2 regions of the Pseudomonas sp. JQ36 genome follow, and region 1 is predicted to be linked to the other one. Evidence: predicted binding sites of a transcription regulator. Region 1 holds the regulator's gene; the other holds the start of a gene.
The links. Region 1 encodes FliA, which starts transcription of late flagellar genes. Its sites were predicted from a motif close to CTAAAGTTTNNNNNNNNNNNGCCGNTAA; they were not measured.
Positions count from the first base shown of each region.

Region 2: ACS4NR_RS08635 (methyl-accepting chemotaxis protein) is a predicted target of FliA. The motif match lies at 3,130-3,157, and genes of this name have one in related genera.

Region 1 is NZ_CM132642.1:470,781-478,262, reverse strand. Features, by position in the region: gene ACS4NR_RS02330 (chemotaxis protein CheA) at 1-20, opposite strand, end outside; gene ACS4NR_RS02325 (protein phosphatase CheZ) at 75-863, opposite strand; gene ACS4NR_RS02320 (chemotaxis response regulator CheY) at 881-1,252, opposite strand; gene fliA (RNA polymerase sigma factor FliA) at 1,420-2,160, opposite strand; gene fleN (flagellar synthesis regulator FleN) at 2,157-2,987, opposite strand; gene flhF (flagellar biosynthesis protein FlhF) at 3,101-4,441, opposite strand; gene flhA (flagellar biosynthesis protein FlhA) at 4,453-6,582, opposite strand; gene ACS4NR_RS02295 (hypothetical protein) at 6,810-7,478, opposite strand.
Region 2 is NZ_CM132642.1:1,944,524-1,952,005, reverse strand. Features, by position in the region: gene ACS4NR_RS08645 (AAA family ATPase) at 134-658, opposite strand; gene pnuC (nicotinamide riboside transporter PnuC) at 655-1,218, opposite strand; gene ACS4NR_RS08635 (methyl-accepting chemotaxis protein) at 1,368-3,002, opposite strand; gene ACS4NR_RS08630 (undecaprenyl-diphosphate phosphatase) at 3,298-4,128, shown strand; gene ACS4NR_RS08625 (DUF1294 domain-containing protein) at 4,125-4,553, shown strand; gene ACS4NR_RS08620 (MmcQ/YjbR family DNA-binding protein) at 4,672-5,031, opposite strand; gene ACS4NR_RS08615 (LysR substrate-binding domain-containing protein) at 5,028-5,936, opposite strand; gene ACS4NR_RS08610 (FMN-dependent NADH-azoreductase) at 6,062-6,673, shown strand; gene ACS4NR_RS08605 (alpha/beta hydrolase family protein) at 6,913-7,482, shown strand, end outside.

The DNA.
Region 1 (7,482 bases):
TCATCGGCGCCGAAGCTCATTAATGGGGTGCTCCTACAGGTCTAAAAACCCAAAAAACCTAAAATTCCAAAACTCTAGAATCCGAGGCTGGATAACAAATCGTCCACATCGTCCTGACCGGACACAACGTCTTCTCGTTTATCGGCATGAATCTGCGGACCTTCACCCTGCGAGAGATGTTTTTGTGGATCTTTTTCTGCAAGCATCGCGGCACGGTCGTGTTCGATGCCCGCAAAGCGGTCAACCTGACTGGCCATGAGGACGAGTTTGAGCAAATTGCTTTCGACTTCGGTGACCAGTTGGGTCACACGCTTGATCACCTGACCTGTGAGGTCCTGGTAATCCTGAGCCAGCAGGATGTCGTTGAGGTTGCTCGACACCGCACGGTTGTCCGTGCTGCTGCGTGACAGAAAACCGTCGACCCGGCGCGCCAGTTCGCGGAACTCTTCAGCTCCGACCTCACGACGCATGAAGCGGCCCCAATCGGTGCTCAGCGCCTGGGCTTCTTCAGCCAGGCCATTGACCACCGGGGTGGCGCTCTCCACCAGATCCATGGTGCGGTTGGCCGCGGCTTCGGTCAGCTTGACCACATAGCCCAGGCGTTCGGTGGCGTCGGTGATTTGCGACACTTCCTCGGCCTGCGGCATGTGCGGATCGATCTGGAAATTGACGATCGCACTGTGCAGTTCGCGTGTGAGCTTGCCCACTTCCTGATACAGGCCGCGGTCACGGGTCTGATTGAGCTCATGGATCAGTTGCACAGCGTCGCCGAACCTGCCTTTTTCAAGGCTCTCGACCAGTTCGACCGCGTGTTTTTTCAGGGTCGACTCGAAATCGCCCTGTGAAGATTCGTTATGCTCCATAGCTCCCCCGCGCGTCATCAGCCGATGCGTTCGAAAATCTTCTCGATTTTGTCTTTCAACGCCTGAGCCGTGAAAGGTTTGACCACGTAGCCGTTCACACCGGCCTGAGCGGCCTCGATGATTTGCTCACGCTTGGCTTCAGCGGTCACCATCAGCACGGGCAGATGCTTGAGTTTTTCATCGGCACGTACGTGGCGCAGCAAGTCGATACCGGTCATGCCCGGCATGTTCCAGTCCGTTACCAGAAAGTCGATGCTTCCGCTGTTGAGTACCGGAATGGCGGTAGTGCCATCGTCGGCCTCGACGGTATTGGTGAACCCAAGATCGCGCAGCAGGTTCTTGATGATCCGCCGCATCGTTGAGAAGTCATCAACGATGAGGATTTTCATGTCTTTGTTCAATTCGACCTCCAAGCAGTCTTAAACGCGCCCAGCACCTGGACGCGCCACTTCAATCAATCCGGCAAAGCACTCGATGACTGTCTGGAGCACAACAGAGCAAGACCGGTGCCGTTCATCACCGCACCAGCCTCGTTCGCAGTGTCCCCACACTGCCTTCAGCGCGCTCGCCACTCCCCCAAACGCCCCCGCAAACGGGCCGCGCACTGGCTGTGTAACTGGCTGACCCGCGATTCACTGACGCCAAGGACTTCACCGATTTCCTTGAGGTTCAGCTCTTCGTCGTAGTACAGCGCCAACACCAGTCGCTCACGCTCCGGCAAATTGGCAATCGCATCCGCCAGCGCAGCCTGAAAGCGTTCATCTTCCAGATCGCGTGACGGCTCAAGATGAGCACTGGCGCCATCCTCGTGCAGCCCTTCGTGTTCGCCGTCCTGCAACAGGTCGTCGAAACTGAACAGCCGGCTGCCCAGCGTGTCATTCAAAATCCCGTAGTAATCGTCGAGACTCAATTGGAGTTCGGCCGCAACCTCGTGATCTTTAGCATCACGTCCGGTTTTAGCTTCAATTGAGCGAATTGCGTCGCTGACCATACGGGTGTTGCGGTGAACCGAGCGTGGCGCCCAATCCCCTTTGCGCACTTCATCGAGCATCGCGCCGCGGATCCGGATGCCCGCGTACGTTTCGAAACTGGCGCCTTTGCTGGCGTCGTATTTGGTAGAGACTTCGAGCAGGCCGATCATCCCGGCCTGAATCAGGTCTTCAACCTGCACACTCGCCGGCAAGCGCGCCAGCAAGTGATAGGCAATGCGCTTGACCAGTGGCGCGTAACGCTCGATCAACTCGTACTGCGCGTCACGTGCCGACTTCTTGTAGTAGTTCATACCGCTCGCGGTCATAACACAGGCCCTGCTGTTTGCTGCACGAGGCGCTCGACGAAAAACTCAAGGTGTCCGCGCGGGTTGGCAGGCAGCGGCCAGGTATCGACCTTCTGCGCGATCGCCTTGAACGCCAGCGCGCACTTGGAACGCGGAAAGGCTTCATAGACCGCTCGCTGCTTCTGCACTGCCTTGCGCACGCTTTCGTCGTACGGCACGGCGCCGACGTATTGTAAGGCGACGTCGAGGAAGCGATCCGTGACCTTGGTCAACTTGGCGAACAGGTTGCGCCCTTCCTGCGGGCTCTGCGCCATGTTGGCGAGGACGCGGAAGCGGTTCATGCCGTAGTCGCGGTTGAGCAGTTTGATCAGCGCGTAGGCGTCGGTGATCGAGGTCGGCTCGTCGCAGACCACCAGCAACACTTCCTGGGCGGCGCGGACAAAACTGACTACCGAGTCACCAATACCCGCAGCGGTGTCGATCACCAGCACATCGAGGTTGTCGCCGATGTCGCTGAAGGCCTGAATCAGACCGGCATGTTGCGCCGGGCTCAGGTGCACCATGCTTTGGGTGCCGGAAGCGGCCGGCACGATGCGGATCCCGCCGGGCCCCTGCAACAGCACGTCGCGCAGTTCGCAGCGGCCTTCGATCACGTCGGCCAGAGTGCGTTTGGGGGTCAGTCCCAGCAGAACGTCGACGTTCGCCAGCCCCAGGTCGGCGTCCAGCAGCATGACCCGACGGCCAAGCTCTGCCAGCGCCAGAGACAAGTTCACTGACACGTTAGTCTTGCCGACGCCACCTTTGCCGCCGGTCACCGCGATCACCTGTACGGGATGCATGCTGCCCATGTTATTTCTTTACCTTGTCTTGCATAGACGGAGGCCACATTACTGGCTGCGCGTTCTCAACCGGAACAATGCATGGCAGACCATCGATGTAGGTACAAAAACGGTTCATTACCTCAGCCAACCTGCTTGGTCGGGCTGTGGTAGATATCAGCGAACATGTCAGCCATGGCTTCTTCGCTGGGTTCTTCCTGCATTTGCACGCTGACGGCGCGGCTGACCAGTTGATGACGGCGCGGCAGATGCAGATCATCCGGAATCCGTGGGCCATCGGTCAGGTACGCGACCGGCAATTCATGACTGATCGCCAGGCTCAATACTTCGCCAAGACTGGCCGTCTCATCCAGTTTAGTCAGGATGCAGCCGGCAAGCCCGCAACGCTTGTAACTGTGGTACGCGGCGGTTAGAACCTGTTTCTGGCTGGTGGTTGCCAGCACCAGATAATTTTTTGAACGGATGCCACGCCCGGCCAGGCTTTCCAGCTGCATGCGCAAGGCCGGATCGCTGGCCTGCAAGCCGGCGGTGTCGATCAGCACCACGCGCTTGCGCAGCAGCGGGTCGAGCGCCTGAACCAGCGACTGGCCCGGATCGACGTGGGTCACCGGCACATTGAGAATGCGACCCAGGGTCTTCAGTTGTTCCTGGGCACCGATACGGAAACTGTCCATGCTCACCAGCGCGACATTCTGCGCGCCGTATTTCAGCACGTAGCGCGCGGCCAGCTTGGCCAGGGTGGTGGTCTTGCCCATGCCGGCCGGACCGACCATGGCAATCACCCCGCCCTCTTCCAGCGGCTCGACTTCCGGTACGGCAATCATCCGCGCCAGGTGCGCGAGCAGCATGCGCCAGGCCTGACGTGGTTCTTCGATATCATTAATCATCGCCAGCAGATCGCGCGACAACGGTCCGGACAGACCGATGCGTTGCAGACGGCGATACAGATTGGCTTGCGCCGGACGGCTGCCTTGCAGCTGATTCCAGGCCAGGGTGCCGAGCTGCACTTCCATCAGCTCACGCAGACTGTTCAATTCGAAACGCATCGAATCCAGCGCACGCGGATCGACGCCAGCGGCCGCCGGTGCAGGTGCCGGAGCCGTACGCGCCGGGGCGGCGTAAGTCGGTTCGCTCAACGGTTCGGCAGCGGTCAGCGGCAGGCCGGCCGTCAACGGCAGCCCGGCGAACAACTGGCGATTGGTGTTGCCGTCGGCTTCGCCACGCAGGCTCAGCTCGGCCTGGGCGGTCACGATGCGCGACTGGGTCTTGCGCAGCTCGTCCTCGAGTTCCATGTTCGGAACCCGTGGCGCCAGCGCCGACAATTTGTAATCCAGCGCCGCCGTCAGCTCGACGCCGCCGGCAATGCGGCGGTTGCCAATGATGGCGGCATCAGCGCCCAGCTCATCACGAACCAGCTTCATGGCCTGACGCATATCGGCGGCGAAAAAACGCTTAACTTGCATAAACCACTACCTCAGCCGTTGGGCCCTACTGTCGCAACGATGGTCACTTGCTTGTTGTCCGGAATTTCCTGGTAGGCCAGCACGTGCAGCCCCGGGACTGCGAGGCGACCGAAACGCGAGAGCATCGCGCGGATCGGGCCTGCTACCAACAGGATCACCGGCTGACCTTGCATTTCCTGGCGCTGCGCCGCTTCGATAAGCGAACGCTGCAGCTTCTCGGCCATGCTTGGCTCCAGCAGAACGCCCTCTTCCGAGCCTTGTCCTGCCTTCTGCAGACTATTGAGCAATATTTGTTCCAACCTTGGTTCCAGGGTGATCACAGGCAGCTCGGAGTCAGTGCCTACAATGCTTTGGACGATGGCGCGGGATACGCCGACGCGTACTGCGGCCACCAAGGCGGCGGTATCTTGACTCTTGGCGGCGTTGTTGGCGATAGCCTCGGCAATGCTGCGGATATCGCGTACCGGCACGTGTTCGGCCAGCAGCGCCTGCAACACTTTGAGCAGCTGCGACAGCGACACCACCCCCGGCACCAGCTCTTCAGCCAGTTTTGGCGAGCTTTTGGCCAGCAATTGCATGAGTTGCTGCACTTCCTCGTGGCCGATCAGCTCACTGGAGTGCTTGTACAGAATCTGGTTCAAGTGGGTCGCGACCACGGTACTGGCGTCGACCACGGTGTAACCGAGCGACTGCGCCTGCGCGCGCTGGCTGACTTCGATCCACACCGCCTCCAGGCCGAAAGCCGGATCTTTGGCGGTAATGCCGTTGAGCGTGCCGTAGACCTGCCCCGGGTTGATCGCCAGCTCGCGATCCGGGTAGATCTCGGCTTCGGCCAGAATCACACCCATCAGGGTCAGGCGATAGGCGCTCGGCGCCAGATCGAGGTTGTCGCGGATGTGCACGGTCGGCATCAGGAAGCCCAGGTCCTGCGAGAGCTTCTTGCGCACGCCCTTGATCCGCGCCAGCAACTGCCCGCCCTGATTGCGATCCACCAGCGGGATCAGGCGGTAACCGACTTCCAGGCCGATCATGTCGATCGGCGTCACGTCATCCCAGCCCAGCTCCTTGGTTTCCATGGCGCGGGCCGGCGACGGCAGCAGTTCCTGCTGACGCTGAACCTCTTGCAGCGCCTGCACCTTGGCGACGTTCTGTTTTTTCCAGAACAGGTACGCACCACCGGCAGCCAGCGCAGCCATGCTCAGGAACGAGAAGTGCGGCATGCCCGGGACCAGACCCATGACTGCCATCAAACCAGCGGCCACCGCCAGGGCTTTGGGCGAGGCGAACATCTGCCGATTGATCTGCTTGCCCATGTCTTCCGAACCGGAAGCACGGGTCACCATGATCGCTGCCGCTGTCGATAACAACAGTGATGGCAATTGCGCCACCAAACCGTCACCGATGGTCAGCAAGGCGTACACCTTGCCCGCGTCGGCGAAGGTCATGTTGTGCTGGAAGATACCGACAGCCATACCGCCGATGAGGTTGATGAACAGAATCAGCAGGCCGGCGATGGCGTCACCACGGACGAACTTGCTGGCACCGTCCATCGAACCGTAGAACTCAGCCTCTTGGGCGACTTCCTGACGGCGCGCCTTAGCCTGGTTCTGGTCGATCAGACCGGCGTTGAGGTCGGCGTCGATCGCCATTTGTTTGCCGGGCATCGCATCGAGGGTGAAGCGCGCGCTCACCTCGGAAATCCGCCCGGCACCCTTGGTCACCACGACGAAGTTGATGATCATCAGAATCGCGAACACCACGATACCGACCACGTAGTTACCGCCGATCACCACCTCACCGAAGGCCTGGATCACCTTACCGGCAGCGGCGTGGCCGTCCTGACCGTGGAGCATCACCACCCGCGTCGAGGCCACGTTCAACGCGAGCCGCAGCAGCGTCGCCACCAGCAGAATGGTCGGGAACACCGCGAAATCCAGTGGCCGCAGCGCATACACGCAGACCAGCAGGACGACGATCGACAGGGCAATGTTGAAGGTGAAGAACACATCGAGCAGGAACGGCGGAATCGGCAACATCATCATTGCCAACATGACCAGCAGCAACAACGGCACGCCCAGATTGCCTCGACTGAGGTCGGCAACATTCGAGCGAGCAGTGTTGAATAACTGAGAGCGATCCACCGGTTTTCCCCGTTCCTTTAAAGCAAACTTTTGACGCCCAAAGCAGGCGCACGGCGGCTACTGCAAGAAGCCTTCCAACTTTTGCCGGGGATTGAAATTGAGGTTGGTTTCGGGGAATTGTCTTGCCTGAAGCCGGGCGCCATGGAGCCGACCGCAAAACAGACGCAGGACGGCTATCACCATTAGCGCAGGTGAAAAACATCAGAAAAACCCGCGCACTGACGAATTTATCCGGCAGTCAAAATTTGCTCTGGATTTATCGCACCAAGACGCAAATCGCGGCCCACCAGGTAGCGCGTACCCTTACGGATCGGCTTCCCTCCCACGTCGACAAACGCTTCCTCAAAATAGCCTAATGTCACGATTTCCTCGGGCTGATGAAAAGGATCGTCGGGGTGTGCCTTCAGCACACTCAGTGCCCAGACAAAGTAAATGTCCGGCACATCCTGTGGCTCGATCTTCCGTTCGACCTCCGTCTCGACCTCCCATCGAAAGTCCTGCCCACCCGTGACCTGTAACTGATTACCGACCATGTGAAATTGTGGTTTGTGATAACGCGCCAGTAGGCCGGTGCCATTGCTACTCCATGTATCGGAGTAGTTGTTGGGCGAAGAGAAAACGCTGACCAACTCTTCAACAGTACCAATGTTGCCAGCGGCACTATTGAATCGGTTGTAGAGACTATGGTGGGCTACCCCGTCCAACCTTGGCTTGATCGCATTGATATACGAATCGAGATAGCCCGGCACATACGCATTGCTCATGTGCACGAAATGCGTGAAGTCCAACATCGCCTTAAAAGTGAACGTGCAAGCGATATGATCAGACTCTTTCGCCACCGACCCGGAAACGAACTCGAACCTCATTCCTTCAAGCTTTTTGTAGTTCTCTGGCATGACC
Region 2 (7,482 bases), 1.5 Mb from region 1:
TTTGCCGAAGACTGTTTCACTGACGTAACAGATGTTCTGACAAAACGATGAAGGCCATTGAACTCGCAGCTTTGCGCTGAGGGAGGTGTTTCAGGAATGGACACTTTCGCCCTGAACGGAGCTATTCGATGGATCAATCAGCCAATAACCGCGCGACGTCGTCAAAAGCCTGAACGCGGCGTTGATCCCAATCGCCCTGAATGATCTGCAACGGTTGCCCGTGCTGTTCCAGCCAGTCGCGGGTGGCCTGAAAGAACGCCATGCGTTCGCTCAGTTGTGGCTGGCAGCGTTGGCCGTCGTCGGTCCAGTCGATCTGCTCCGGCGACAGCAGCAGGTGCAGGTCGTAATGCCGCGCCAGCAGCTCGGGTTCCAGCCATGCCGGGCAGGCGCCAAACAGGGTCTGGCTCCAGAGGATGTTGCTCAGCAAATGGGTATCGAGAATCAGCAATGGCGGTTGCTGCGCCCGTGCCTGATCTTCCCATTGCAACTGCCCACGGGCGATAGCGGGGATGTCGTTGAGGCAGGTATCGCGTGGATTCTGCTCGATGAACCAGCGCACGTATTCGTCCACTCGCAGGCCGCCAAAGCGCGCCTGAAGGCCAGCGGCCAGCCAGCTCTTGCCGGTGGATTCCGGGCCGGTGAGAACAACTACCTTCATCGCTGCAACGCCGGATCGGCGCGCCATTCGCGCCAGCCTTGCAGCGCAATCAGGGTGAACAGGGCATACAGCGCTGCGGTGAGGTACAGACCCTTGTACAGGAACAGACCGACGAAAATCACATCCAGCACGAACCACAGCGCCCAGCATTGCAGGCGTTTTTGCGCCATCCACAATTGCGCGACGAGGCTGAACGCGGTCAGTGCGGCATCGAGCCACGGTTGTGCGGCGTCGGTCCAGTGGGCCATGGCCGCGCCCAGCAGCAGGCTGCCGAGTGCGCCCACACTCAGGCCGAGCAGAATCGAACGCTGATCCAGGCGCGTGACTTCACGTCCGTCGTGCATCGTCCCGGCGCGGGTCCATTGCCACCAGCCGTAGACTTGCAGCGCGGCGTAAATCACTTGCAGCAACATGTCCGAATACAGCTTCACGTCATAGAAGATCCAGCTGTAGAGCAACACCATGACCAGGCCGATCGGCCAGCACCACGGATTCTGTTTGACCGTCAGCCACACGGCGATCACACCGAGGGCGGCGGCAAACAGTTCAAGCCCGGACATGGGGGTTCCTTGAGGGAGTTGAGGAGGGAGCGGATTGTACCGAAAAACCTGTAGGAGTGAGCCTGCTCGCGATGGCGGTGGTTCAGCCACTCTGTGGTTGACTGATACGACGCTATCGCGAGCAGGCTCACTCCTACAGGGGAACGGTGTCAAACGCGGAACTGGCGCAACAATTGGTTCAACTGCTCGCTCAACTGCCCCAGCTTCACGCTCGCCACACTCGACTGCTCGGCCGCCAGCGCCGTGCTGTGAGACAGGCCGGCCGCCTGCGTGACGTTCTGGTTGATGTCCTCGACCACATGCGCCTGTTGCAGCGTGGCGCTGGCAATCGAAGCGTTCAGGCCGTTGAGATTGCGCAGGGCCTGGCCGATGGCGTTGAGGCTGGCACCGGCGAGGCCGGCCTGTTCGATGGTCAGTTGCGAGGCCTTGCTGCTGTCGCCGATGACCTTCACTGCGGCTTCGGAATGATTCTGCAAGCGTTCGATCATGCTCTGGATTTCCGCTGTCGACTTTTGCGTGCGCTGCGCCAGCAACCGCACTTCATCGGCCACCACCGCAAAACCTCGGCCCTGTTCACCGGCGCGGGCCGCTTCGATGGCCGCGTTGAGCGCCAGCAGGTTGGTCTGCTCGGCAATCGAGCGGATCACCTCCAGCACACTGCCAATCTGCGTGCTCTCCGCCGCCAGGGTGCGAATTACTTCGACCGCCTGATCAATGGTCGCGGACAACTTGTCGATCTGTTGCAGGCTGCCGTCGATGTTGATCTGACCCTGCTGGGCCTGAGCTTCGGCATCGCGCATTTCAGCGGCAGCATGTTCGGCGTTCTTCGCCACATCCTGCACGCCATAGGTCACTTCGTTGATCGCGGTCGCCACCAGTTCCATCTGCTGCGATTGCTGCTGACTGCGCTGCTGAGCCTGAGTCGCATCGTTGCCCAGTTCGCTGGACGACTGGCCCAGGGCACTGGCCGAAACCTGCAGGTCACCGATGACCCGGCGCAGCTTGGCGGTAAAGGCGTTGAAGTGATGCGCCAGTTGCGTGACTTCGTCCTGGCCATGGGTATCGAGGCTGCGGGTCAAATCGCTTTCACCGCTGGCGATATTGGCCATGGCGTTCACGGTTTCCTGCAACGGACGGACGATGCTGCGGGCAATCAATATCACCAGCAGGGCCATGATCAGCGCGATGACCAGGCCGATCACCGAGGCCTTGATCAACTGAGCGCGGAACTCGCTCTGCACATCATCGACGTAAACCCCGGAACCGAGCACCCAGCCCCACGGCTCGAACAGTTTTACGTAGGAAGTTTTCGCGACCGGCTCGCTGGCACCGGGCTTGGGCCAGCGGTAATCGACCATGCCGGCGCCTTTGCTTTTGGCGATCGCAACCATTTCGTTGAACACCGCGAAACCGTCCGGGTCGCGGATCGCCGAGAGGTTCTGGCCTTCGAGTTTGGGGTTGGTCGGGTGCATGACCATCACGGGGGTGAGGTCGTTGATCCAGAAGTAATCGCTCTGGTCGTAACGCAGGCCACGAATGGCGGTCAGCGCCTGTTTCTGTGCGGCGTCGCGGGTCAGAGTGCCGTTGGTTTCCAGGTCGTGGTAGTAACTCAGCAGACCGCTGGCGGTCTGCACCACATGCTGGGTTTTCTGTGCCTTGGCGTGATACAGGTCATCGTGAATCTGCTTGAGCATCAACACGCCCAAGGTCAACAACATGACCACGGCCACAATCAAAATGAGCCACAAGCGTCGGCTGATCGACACACTGCGCAAGCTGTTCATAACGCTGTCACTCCGATTTCTTTTTCTTGTAATAAATCAACGCCAGCATCCAACCACGTTTGAGTGGTCGGGCATACGCGACCCAAGTCGTATAACGCCGCTGCACTATCAAGGCTTGTCTGTTAGGATTTCGGCCCCGTGCGTGAAAACCTGAATCCAAGTTGATATTTCACGGAATTTTGACCGTTCCGTGTGGATCCTGTGCGCGCGGAATCGGTACAGCTACGCTGAACGCAGTGAACGTTAGAAAAATATTATCGGGGCATGCCCGCGTGCATCGCTCTTTGGGGGATTGATGGATCTTTGGACCGCCTTGCAGGCGCTGATTCTTGGAGTTGTAGAGGGGCTGACGGAGTTTTTGCCCATTTCCAGTACCGGACACCAGATCATTGTTGCCGACTTGCTCGAGTTCGGTGGCGAACGAGCCATGGCGTTCAACATCATTATTCAGCTTGGCGCGATCCTCGCGGTGGTCTGGGAGTTTCGCCGCAAGATTCTCGACGTGGTGATTGGCCTGCCCACCCAGCCGAGTGCACGGCGTTTTACGGCCAACCTGCTGATCGCGTTTCTGCCGGCGGTGGTATTGGGGGTGATTTTTGCCGACCTGATTCACCAATACCTGTTCAACCCGATCACCGTCGCGACCGCACTGGTGGTGGGCGGCGTGATCATGTTGTGGGCCGAGCGTCGCCAGCATGAGGTGCACGCCGAAACCGTGGACGAGATCACCTGGAAGGACGCGCTGAAAGTCGGGTTCGCCCAGTGTCTGGCGATGGTTCCTGGCACTTCGCGGTCGGGCTCGACGATCATCGGTGGTCTGCTGTTCGGCCTGTCGCGCAAGACCGCGACAGAGTTCTCGTTCTTCCTGGCGATGCCGACCATGGTCGGTGCAGCGGTGTACTCGGGTTACAAATATCGAGATCTGTTCGTGCCGGCGGATTTCCCGGTATTCGCCATCGGCTTCGTCACCGCGTTCATCTTCGCCATGATCGCCGTGCGCGGTCTGCTCAAGTTCATCGCCAGCCACAGCTACGCGGCGTTCGCCTGGTACCGGATCGTTTTTGGTCTGGTGATTCTGGCGACCTGGCAGTTCGGCTGGGTGGACTGGTCGGCGGTCAAACCATGAATGATTCCCGCGCGCGCCGCCCGGATGGACACGCGTCCCGTGGCGGTATTCAACATCTGAAATTGAAACTGGCAGTGCTGCTGATCGTCTGCGCCTTGCCACTGTTTGGTTCGCTGTCGATGTGGCTGCGCGGGATCTCGCTGGTGCCGTTGACTGCTTATGGCGTGGTCAGCGTGCTGGCGTTTTTCATGTACTGGGCGGACAAACGCAAGGCCCGCGCCGATGCGTGGCGCACGCCGGAGAACATTCTCCATGCCCTGGAACTCGCCGGCGGCTGGCCGGGCGCGCTGATCGCCCAACAGGTATTCCGGCACAAGACGCGCAAGGTCTCGTTTCAGATTCTGTTCTGGGTGATTGTGGCGCTGCATCAGGTGTTCTGGATCGACCAGCTGTTTCTCGGTTCGAACCTGCTTTCATTGTTCTGAAGCAACACAAGAAACCCTGTGGGAGCGGGCTTGCTCGCGAATGCGGTGTGTCAGACAACATATTCGTCCATTGGCACACCGCTTTCGCGAGCAAGCCCGCTCCCACCAAAGGCAAAAGCTAAAGCAACAATCCAGCCTGGGTTTTCTTCGGCAACTTGCCCACCACCAACTGATGCGAACGCTGCAGCAATCCCTGCAATTCCTCCGCGCCCAGCGGGTAGGGCCGGTGCATGATGATCCACTGCGCCCGCGCCAGATACGGCGCCGGGTGAATCCCCGGGCGGTCGCAATGGCCGAGAAACAGGTCCTTGTCGACCTTGAACGCCAATGAATCCCCGCGCAGCCCTTGCAGGGCGAACATCTTGTTGCCGGCAATCGAGAACACCCGCACGCCGCCCCATTTGTAATCCTCCCGTGCACCTGGCAAGGCGAGGCAGAAGGCGGCGACGTCCGCCTCGTTCATCTTTCCCTTGTTCATAACAGTCGCTCCCCGCACGCATTGAACGATTCGACCAGGTGATCGATCCACGCCCGCACCGCCGGCATCACCCCGCGCCGATGCGGATACACCGCCTGCAACCAGCCGCCGGGCAACGACCACTCGGGCAACAGTTGCACCAGGGCGCCGCTCTCAAGGTCGGCTTCGCAATACATCATCGGCAGCAGGGTAAACCCCTGGCCGGCGAGCACACAGGCCTTGCGCACGATGAAGTCATCGATGCCCAGGCGCGCCTCCATGTTCAGTTCGACGCTGTTGCCCTGTTGATCAAGCAGACGCACGTGGACCATGCGATCGGCTTCCAGTGCGCCGAGCACCGGCAGCGACTTCAGATCTTGCGGCTGGCTGATGGTCTTGCCCTCGACAAAGGCCGGACTGGCCACCACGACCATTTGCGCCTGGCGCAGACGGCGGGTGACCAGCAACGGATCTTCATCGCCGAGTTCGCGCACACGCAGCGCAACGTCGAAGCCTTCAGCGACCAGATCCACCCGGCGGTTGAGCAACACCACCTCCAGTTGCACCTGAGGGAATTTGCCGAGGAATTCGCTGATCACCCATGGCAACATTTCTCGCGCCAGACCCGTGGGACAGGACACCCGCAAGCGGCCGCGTGGCTCGCTGGACATGCTGGCGACCGCTTCGTCGGCCATCTCCGCTTCCAGCAACATCGCCTGACAGTGACGCAAGTAGCGCTCGCCAACCGCGGTCAGGTTCAACTGGCGCGTGGTGCGTTGCAGCAGGCGGGCGCCGAGGCGCTCTTCGAGTTCGGCAATGCGACGGGAAAGGCGGGATTTGGGAATGCCCAGCAAACGCCCGGCTGCGGCGAAGCCACCGGCCTCGACCACTTTGGCGAAATAGTAGAGATCGTTGAGATCCTGCATGAAAAGTCCACCGTTCTATCAGTGGGACGAACTATCGCATTGTCGGCGGCTAATCAGCTATTGGTTTCTTCCGTAGGATTGTCTCCATTCCGTCGCCGCCGGCGATTCTTTACAGGAGATTCCACATGAAACTGCTGCACATCGATTCGAGCATTCTGGGCGACAACTCCGCTTCCCGTCAGCTGAGCAGCCAAGTTGTCAAAGCCTGGCAAGCCGCCGAGCCTGCTGCTGTCGTTACCTACCGCGACCTGGCCGCCGACGCCATCAGCCACTTCTCGTCGACCACCCTGGTGGCTGCCGGTACCACCGCTGAACTGCGCGACGCCGCACAACAGCACGAAGCCGAGCTGAGCGCCTCGACCCTGGCCGAATTCATTGCTGCCGACGCCGTCGTCATCGCCGCGCCGATGTACAACTTCACCGTACCGACCCAGCTCAAGGCCTGGATCGACCGCGTCGCCGTTGCCGGCCAGACTTTCCGTTACACCGAAGCCGGCCCTGAAGGCCTGTGCGGTGGCAAGAAAGTGGTGATCGTCTCCACCTCCGGCGGCATCCATGCCGGTCAGGCGAGCGGCATCGCCCACGAAGAATATCTGAAGCTGGTACTCGGCTTCCTCGGCATCACCGACATCGAAATCGTCCGTGCCGAAGGTCTGGCCTACGGTGATGAAGTGCGCAACAACGCGATGAGCGCTGCTCAGGCGAAGATCAGCGAGCAACTGTTCGCCGCTGCATAAGCATTGCGTAAAGACCAGCTGCGGTTCAGGTAGCCCCTCAAAAAAACTCTGTATTCTGGTTCTGCAAGGGCCTGATGCGGAGTTTTTTGTTTCTGACTGTTGCATAATCTGGCCCGGGTTATGCAGTCAAACGATCAACGTCTGAGTGCAGCGCTGCGCCGGATTACCGAACCACCGGGTTTCGGGCGTGTCGCAGCACAAAGGATCATTCGATTGAGTAACACAGGGTGGGCCATCCCATGATGCGTCTTTGTGCAGCGTTACTGATGTGCCTGTTCGGCAGCGTTAATTCAGTGCATGCCGCGCCGGGGCGACACCCTGTCTGGAGTGTCGGTTACCACGAGATGACGTTCCTTGATCCGCTGGATCTGCAACCGATGCGCGCCATCGCCTTCTATCCCTCCAGCGACCGCGAACACAGCAGCCTGCTTGAGGGTTACACCGTCGAGGCAGGCGCTGACACCAAGGTAGCGATCGGTCGCTTTCCGATGCTGATGCTGTCCCACGGCAACACCGGCACGCCGCTGGCGCTGCATGACCTCGCCACCTCGTTGGCGCGCAAGGGGTTTGTGGTGGTCGCGGTGATTCATCCCGGCGACAACTCCAAGGACCACAGCCGCCTCGGCACCCTGAGCAATCTGTATGGGCGGCCGATCCAGATTTCCGAAGCGATCACCGCCACCCTCGGCGACCCGATGCTTTCGCCATTCATCAACGCTGATCAGGTCGGGGTGATTGGCTATTCGGCCGGTGGCGAAACTGCTTTGATCCTCTCCGGCGCGCAGCCGGATCTGGATCGCCTGCGCCGG